Regions from separate parts of the Pseudogulbenkiania sp. AW2-16 genome, predicted to be linked through region 1. Evidence: predicted binding sites of a transcription regulator. Region 1 holds the regulator's gene; the other holds the start of a gene.
What was found. The regulator FNR, encoded in region 1, switches genes on or off when oxygen is low (the NO sensors DNR and NnrR bind a similar motif). The targets are predictions, from matches to a motif close to TTGATNNNNATCAA.
Positions count from the first base shown of each region.

Region 2: a site for FNR is predicted at 2,688-2,701, ahead of nirJ (heme d1 biosynthesis radical SAM protein NirJ). Genes of this name have one in related genera too.

Region 1 is NZ_CP157668.1:425,527-429,647, forward strand. Features, by position in the region: gene hemN (oxygen-independent coproporphyrinogen III oxidase) at 1-1,340, opposite strand, end outside; gene fnr (fumarate/nitrate reduction transcriptional regulator Fnr) at 1,474-2,229, shown strand; gene ABKF58_RS02065 (DUF1853 family protein) at 2,441-3,391, opposite strand; gene ABKF58_RS02070 (RNA methyltransferase) at 3,369-4,121, opposite strand, start outside.
Region 2 is NZ_CP157668.1:3,906,705-3,910,825, reverse strand. Features, by position in the region: gene ahbB (siroheme decarboxylase subunit beta) at 1-419, shown strand, start outside; gene ABKF58_RS18810 (glutathione S-transferase family protein) at 825-1,448, shown strand; gene ABKF58_RS18805 (DMT family transporter) at 1,551-2,420, opposite strand; gene nirJ (heme d1 biosynthesis radical SAM protein NirJ) at 2,760-3,965, shown strand; gene ABKF58_RS18795 (cytochrome D1 domain-containing protein) at 3,962-4,121, shown strand, end outside.

The DNA of each region.
Region 1 (4,121 bases):
TTGCGGATCAGGAAGCGGCCTTTGGGCTCAACCATCAGGAAGTCGCCGTCGAAAGTGAGCAGGCCCTGCTGCTGGAACTCGCGGATGGCCGGCATCTCGGCGGCAAAGTACTCGGCGAAGTTGATGCCGTGCACCTGCTCGATGGCTTCCACCGACAGCGCGAAGCGGCACATCAGCGCCTGGATGATGGAGCGGCGCAGGATGTCGTCGCCGTCCAGCACCATGCCGCGCAGCACCGGCAGGCGGTTTTCGTCGAGTGCGGCGTAGTAGCTCTCGAGATCCTTCTCGTTCTGGCTGTAACAGGGGCCGACCTTGCCGATGGAGGACACGCCGAAGCCGATCATGTCGCAGTCGGCGTGCGTGGAGTAGCCCTGGAAATTGCGCTGCAGCCGGCCCTGGCGCAGCGCCACGGTGAGGTCGTCCTCCGGCTTGGCGAAGTGGTCCATGCCGATGAACACGTAGCCGGCGGCGGCCAGCTGTTCCACCGAGTGCTGCAGGATGTCGAGCTTGACCGGCGGCAGCGGCAGGTCGGCCTCGTTGATGCGCCGCTGCGGCATGAACACCGTCGGCAGATGGGCGTAGTTGTAGAGCGCGATGCGGTCCGGCCCCATGGCGATGACCTTGTCGACCGTGGCCGCCACCGACTCCTGGGTCTGCAGCGGCAGGCCGTAGATCAGATCGACGCTGACCGAGCGGAAGCCGGCCTCGCGCGCGGCGTCGATCACCACGCGCGTCTCTTCTTCGCTCTGGATGCGGTTGACCGCCTGCTGCACGCGCGGCTCGAAATCCTGCACCCCGACACTCATCCGGTTGAAGCCCAGGCGCGCCAGATGCAGCACGGTGTCGCGCGTCACCTTGCGCGGATCTATCTCAATGGAATATTCTCCCTCCGCCAAGAATTCGAAGCGGGTCCGGAGTATCCCCATCAGCCGTTCCAGCTGTTCATCCGACAGGAAGGTCGGGGTGCCGCCGCCGAAGTGCAGCTGGATGACTTTTTCGCGCTGCCCCAGCACGTCGGCCACCAGGCCGACTTCCTTCTCCAGGTAATTGAGGTAGCGGTCGGCGCGGCTCTTATCCTTGGTGATGATCTTGTTGCAGCCGCAGTAATAGCACACGGTGTTGCAGAACGGCAGATGCACGTAGAGCGAGATCGGACGGCTGTTGGCGCCGATCTTGCGCTGCTGCAGCCAGTGACGGTAGTCCTTGGCGCTGAAGTCGTCGGTGAAGCGGTCTGCGGTCGGGTACGAGGTATAACGCGGGCCGGCGCCGTCGAGACGGGCGATCAGGGCGCGGTCGAACTCGCAACGTGTGGGCGAAAACGGTGGGTGGGTGGTGTTCATGATGTCTCGCGATGGAAAAACCAGTGGTGGACTGGTAAATTTGCGGCAAACCTCCCAGAAACGCTTTGACCGACATCAAGGCCCAACGCTTTGACCAACATCAAGGCTTACTTAACAGAAGCGGACATGCCGCATGACTGACTCGACTGTTGTTCCCCTGCAAGCCCTCAAGGTCTCCTGCTCCAACTGCACGCTGCGCGAATTGTGTCTGCCCCTGGGTCTGAACCGTGAGGAAATGACGCGACTGGATGCGGTGATCCGCCAGAGCCGGCGCCTGAAACGTGGCGAAGCGCTGTTTCGCAACGGCGAGGGCTTCAAGTCACTGTACGCGGTACGTACCGGTTTCTTCAAGACCTGCATCTCCAGCCAGGACGGGCGCGAGCAGGTCACCGGCTTTCACATGTCGGGCGAACTGATGGGACTGGACGGGATTTCGGCCAACGTGCACGGCTGCAACGCCGTCGCGCTGGAAGACAGCGAAGTGTGCGAGCTGCCGTTCAGCCGCATGCAGAACCTGGCGCTGGAGATTCCCTCGCTGCAACACCACTTCTACCGGCTGATGAGCCGCGAGATCGTGCGCGATCACAACGTGATGATGCTGCTGGGCAATATGAAGGCGGAGGAACGGCTGGCCGCCTTCCTCATCAACCTGTCGCAGCGCCTGACGGTACGCGGTTTCGCCGCCAACGACTTCATCCTGCGCATGAGCCGCGAGGAGATCGGCAGCTTCCTGGGGCTCAAGCTGGAGACGGTGAGCCGCACCCTGTCCAAGTTCCAGCAGCAGGGCTGGATCGCGGTGGACCACAAGCACATCCAGCTGGAGCAGCCCGAGCAGCTCAAGCAGTTGGTCGCCGGCTGCGCCAACGCCCACCCGACGCCGAACCACTGAGAACCTGTTTACGATCTCGCGAGCTAGAGCGAGACAAGGCAAAAACAGCTGAGGATGCGGAGTTTACAAGTAGTAAATGAGCATTCCAAAGTCGTTTTTAACGCCGTATCGCCGAAGCGCAGCAGATCGTAAACAGGTTCTGAGCCCTTCCGCGCCCCCGCGGTCCTAGCGTCAGCGGGCGGCCCACCGGCCACCGCGGCATGAATGGCGTTCAGCGCCCCCCGCTTCCCGCCTTGCCATTGGTCAGTTCCTGCACCGTGTCGAGCAACTCGGCCAGTCGCGCTGGCGGCGGCCAGTTCGGCGGGCAGACAAAACCGCGCGCCACTTCCTCCCAGTCCCCGCCCCCCAACGGCAAGACCTCGGCCACCAGCTGTGGCGCCTCTGCCGCCGCCAGGTGGCGGCGCAGCGCGTCCTCGTCCAGCGTCTCGGCCTCGTCCACCCGCGCCGGCGCCAGCCAGCGCAAGCGCGGCAGCCACACCCAGCGCGACGCCAGCGAGCGCCGCGGCCACGGCGCCAGCAGCGGGCGCGCCCAGCCGGTGAGGAGGTCGGGGGCCAGCGGCGGCTCGAGCAGCACGGCATGGGGATAGAACAGCCAGCCCGCCAGCCCGGCCGCGGTGCGGCAGCCGACGAAGCCGGGCGGCAACAAGGGTTGCGCCGCCGCGTGGCGCGACAGCGCGAGCTGATCCTGCAGCTTGGCCGCCTTCAGCGCCCAGGCATCGCGCAGGCTGGGGCCGACCAGGGTATGGCGCCCTTCGCCCAGCATCAGGTAGAACTTGCTGGCGGTTTCGAGGTGCCACGGCTCGCCGTCGATGCGCAGCAGGAAGTCGAATTCGCCAACGGTGCGCAGCTCGCCATTCTGCACCTGCAGATTGGCCGCCACGCACTCGATGTGCGGCGCGAGCTCGAACCAGAACGCCAGCAGATTTTCGGCGTAGCGACCAAGGCGGGTGGTGGGACGGGCGGCGAGCCAGGCCACCAGCGCCGCCGGGGCGCGGTCGAGTTCGGCCAACAGTGCCGGTCCGGCGTCGCCCAGCAGGCGCTCGGGCAGAATGTCGGCGCCGGTCAGCCACGGCGCCGGCGCCGTCAGGAGAAAGGCCAGGTCGCGCACCGCCGGGTACGCGTAGGGCAGGTAGAAAGTGCTACTGCTGGCGCTGGCCGTCATCGCGCTGGGCCACGCGCTGCACCTGCTTCAGGAAGCCACGCAGGATGTCGATTTCCTCGCGCAGCAGGTTGGCGCGGTTGAACAGGGTACGCAGGCGGCGCATCAGGCGCTCGCCGTTGCGACGCTCGTAGTAGCCGATATCGGCCAGGGTCTGGTCGAGGTGGCCGCAGAAGCCCTCCACCTCGTCGCGCGTCGCGCTCTCCGCTTCGGCGCGCAGGTAGTCGACGTCGACGCCGGTGTGGCTGAACAGCTCGTAGGTCATCACCTGTACCGCCATCGCCAGGTTGAGCGAGAAATACTCGGGGTTGCCGGGAATGGTCACCAGCCGGTTGCACAGCTCGACCTCGTCGATCGACAGGCCGAAGGTCTCGTTGCCGAACACCAGCGCCACTTGTTCGCCGTCGCGCGCGCGCGCCACCAGCTCCGGCGTGGTTTCGCGCGGAGTGGAGAGCGGCGTGGTCAGCTCGCGGCGGCGGCTGGTCAGGGCGCAGGCCACGGTGACGCCGGACAAGGCTTCGGCCAACGTGTCGACCACCACCGCCTGCTGCAACAGGTCGACCGCGCCGGAGGCCAGCGTGTCGGCCTCGGGGCTGGGGAAGGTCTTGGGCTCGACCAGGTAGAGCCGCGACAGCCCCATGGTCTTCATCGCCCGCGCCGCCGATCCGATATTGCCCGGATGGCTGGGGCGCGCCAGCACCACACGAATGTTCTTCAAAAAATCAGGGACTTC
Region 2 (4,121 bases), 720 kb from region 1:
CGCGCCTGCCCCGGCCCTATCACACCCTCGCCGAGGCGTTGGGCTGCGACGAGCACGACGTGCTGACGCGACTCGAGGCCATGCTGCACAACGGTGTCATCCGCCGCATCGGCGCCGTGCCCAACCACTACGCCATCGGCTACACCGCCAACGGCATGGCGGTGTTCGACGTGGCGGACGACGCCATCGACCGCCTTGGCGAACAACTCGGCGCCGACCCCGCCGTCTCTCACTGTTACCGCCGCCCCCGCGCCCTCCCGCACTGGCCCTACAACCTGTTCGCCATGGTCCACGGTGCCAGCCACGACCAGGTCCGCGCCGAGGTGGCGCGGCTGGTCGACCGCCTCGGCCCCGCCTGCCGCAGCCACGACATCCTGTTCTCCAGCCGGATACTGAAGAAGAGCGGCTTGCGGATCTGAGGGGCGGAGCTCGCCCGTGGGGGCTATTCCTGTTGAGGTTTTTGAATACGTGCACCGGGGTTGTCGGCCGCAGCGGACGATCCGACCCGGTGGTCGAGATGGCTAGTCCCGGTCAGGTGTCGATGCCCAGCAGTCCCATGAAGCGATCATTCGAGCGATCGGTTCGATCTGAAGCCAGCCGCATAGCGAATGCGCTAGCTGCCTCAGTCCTCTGTGTTTCCACACTGCCTCCGTAGATAGCTGCCGTAAAACCGACACTCCCTTGAAGGTCTGAACAGGGTCGTTAGCCGCCATCGTTTAGCCGGTAATCAACGGCGGTCATGGCGGGGAACCGGGATGGCTCCCTGCCTGCTCAAACCTTGAGTACCATTCACCCTTTGCGCCGTCGTAAAGGTCACCAAACCCATGCTGAAAATCCTCGGCAAGTCTTCCTCCATCAACGTGCGCAAGGTGCTGTGGCTCTGCGAGGAGCTTGGGCTTCCCTATGAGCAGGAGCAGTACGGTTCGGGGTTCCAGGCAACCGACACCCCGGAATTCATGGCGCTCAACCCCAATGCCATGGTTCCCGTGCTGATCGATGATGACTTCGTGCTTTGGGAATCGAATACCATCTGCCGCTACCTCGCGGAGCGGGAGCAGCGGTTCGACCTGCTGCCCTGCGCCCCCAGGGAGCGTGCGCTGGTCGAGAAGTGGATGGATTGGCAGGCCACCGAACTCAACAACTCGTGGCGCTACGCCTTCATGGCGCTGGTCCGGCAAAGCCCTGCGCATGCGGACCCTGAGGCGATCGAGGCCGGCGTAGCGGGCTGGAACCGTCACATGGCGATGGTCGAGGCGCAGTTGTCTCGCACCGGGGCGTACATCGCCGGCGCGTCGTTCACGCTCGCTGACATCGTCATCGGCTTGTCTACCCATCGCTGGTACATGACACCGATGCCGCGCCCGGCGTTGCCGGCGGTAGCGGCATACTACGAACGCCTGAGCGAGCGGCCCGGTTACCGGCTGCATGGGCGCAATGGCACGCCGTAGCCGCATGGCGGCTGGCCCCCATCGAGCGGGCACCTGAACACGCGGCGGCCGGTCTCGGTGATGGCCCCCATGGGTAGGCCTCCCGACCCGGTCAGCGCGCGCTCACCCTGCCGCCGTTACCCACTCCAGCCGCCCGCGCCGGTTGAGCCACAGCGAGGCGAGGATCACGCCGCCGCCCAACGCCAGGCGCGGCAGGTCGGCGTCGCGGTTCCAGATCAGCACATTGACCAGCAGCCCCGCCGGGACGTGCAGTTCGTTCAGGATCGCCAGCGTGCCGGCGCTGACTTCCACGCTGCCCTTCACCCACCAGTACATGCCGAGCGCGGTGGCGAACAGGCCCATCCATGCCAGCACGCCCCATTGCAGCGCCGTGTGTGGCAGGCGGCTGGCGTCGCCGAACAGCAGGAAGGACGGCAGCACCAACAGCAGCGCACCGAGGAAGAAGTGGCCGAAGTAGCGGTACAGCGGCTGCGGTACTGGGTGCTGTTGCTGCAGGCGGCGGCACAGCACCTGGCCGGCGGCAAAGGTGAGGTTGGCGAGCTGCAGCAGCAGGAAGCCGACCAGGTACTCGCCCGCCAGCGGCTGGAAGCGGATGATGACGCCGCCGCCCACGGCGACCACGGCGGCCAGCAGCGCCCAGCGGTTGAAGCGGTGCGCCAGCGCGTCGTCGAGCAGGGTGACGTAGATCGGCGTCATCACGGTGAACAGCAACACCTCCGGGACGGTCAGCACGCTGAAACTGCGGTACAGGCATAGGTAGGTGACGCCAAACTGCAGCGCCCCGGCGAGCCAGAAACCGCCGACGAGCCGGCCGGGCAGGCCGCGCCATTGCGTGAAGGGGATGAATACGGCGGCGGCGATCAGTACGCGCAGCAGCACGGCGAAATCGCTGTCCACCTGTCCGGCCAGGTATTGGCCGATCAGGCTGAAGGAAAAGGCCCATAGCAGGGTGACGGCAAGCAGGTAGCGCATCGGTCCGGAGGATCAGGCAGTGACGGGGTAGCGATGATAGGCCGCCGGCGGGGAATGCGCCATCGGCGGGGTGGGTTTTGGCGTCGATTGCCGCTTCATGGCGTTAGCTTCCGTCGTCACGGTTGGATGGCGCGGCGGGGGGCGTGGGGACGCCGTCCATGCCCGTCCGGCAGCGTGCCTCCCGTGCATGACGGATTTCCCTGCGAGGATGGAAAAGCACGATCTGCATCAAGCATCCGCGCTCGGGGAAGGCCCGGCCTCCGGTGGTTGACCATGGTCAATGCAGAATAGGGGGCGATGCCGTGAAATGACGCCAATGTCATTGACGGAGCCACCCCGATGCTGCGCCTCACCCCATACCTGCAGTCCGTCGCCCATCCCGTGCCGCTGGTACCGCCGCGCCAGCCCACCGGGCCGGTGGTGATCTGGAACCTGATCCGGCGCTGCAACCTGACCTGCAAGCACTGTTATTCGGTGTCGGCCGATACCGTCTTCCCGGGCGAACTGTCCACCGCCGAGGTGTTCACCGTGATGGAGGATTTGCGGGCCTTCGGGGTGCCGGTGCTGATCCTCTCCGGTGGCGAGCCGCTGATGCGGCCGGATATCTACGACATCGGCCAGCGCGCCAAGCAGCTCGGTTTCTACGTTGGGCTGTCGAGCAACGGCACCCTGATCGACCGGGGCAACGTCGGGCGCATTGCCGCCGTGGGCTTCGACTACGTCGGCATCAGCCTCGACGGCCTGCGCGCCACCCACGACCGCTTCCGCCGCCTCGACGGCGCCTTCGACAGTTCGCTCGCGGCGCTCAGATTGTGTCGCGACGCCGGCATGAAGGTGGGCGTGCGCTACACCATGACCGAGGACAACGCCCACGACCTGCCGGCGCTGCTGCAACTGGTGGACGACGAGGGCATCGACAAGTTCTATTTCTCCCACCTCAACTACGCCGGGCGCGGCAACAAGCACCGCGCCGACGACGCGCGCCATGCCCGCACGCGCTGGGCCATGGACTTGCTGATCGAGAGCTGCTGGCAGCACATCCAGGCCGGCCGGCCCAAGGATTTCGTCACCGGCAACAACGACGCCGACGGCGTCTATCTGCTGCAGTGGGTCGAACGCCATCACCCGACGTTGGCCGAAGACCTGCGCCGGCGCCTGGAGCAGTGGGGCGGCAACGCCTCCGGCGTCAACGTGGCGAATATCGACAACCTCGGCAACGTCCACCCCGACACCATGTGGTGGAAGATCGGCCTCGGCAACGTCAAGGAGCGGCCATTCTCCGCGATCTGGCCCGATACCACGCACCCGCTGATGGCCGGCCTCAAGCAGCGTCCGCGCCCGGTTACCGGGCGCTGCGGCGCCTGCCGGCACCTGGCCATCTGCAACGGCAACACCCGGGTGCGCGCCTGGGAACTGACCGGCGACTTCTGGGCCGCCGATCCCGCCTGCTACCTGACCGACGCCGAAATCGGCGTGGCCGAGGGCGAGCATCCGCTGGCCGAGCTGACGCCGTACCCGCGCCGCCGCCGGGAGGTCCAGGCATGAAGGCGCTGCTTCCCCTGGCCCTGCTGGCGGCACTGGGCTCGCTCCAGCCGGCTTCGGCCAACCCTGCCGCGCTCTACCAGCAGCACTGCCAGAGTTGCCATGGCGACAACCGCATGGGGGCCATGGCGCCGGCGCTGCTGCCGCAGAGCCTGGAGC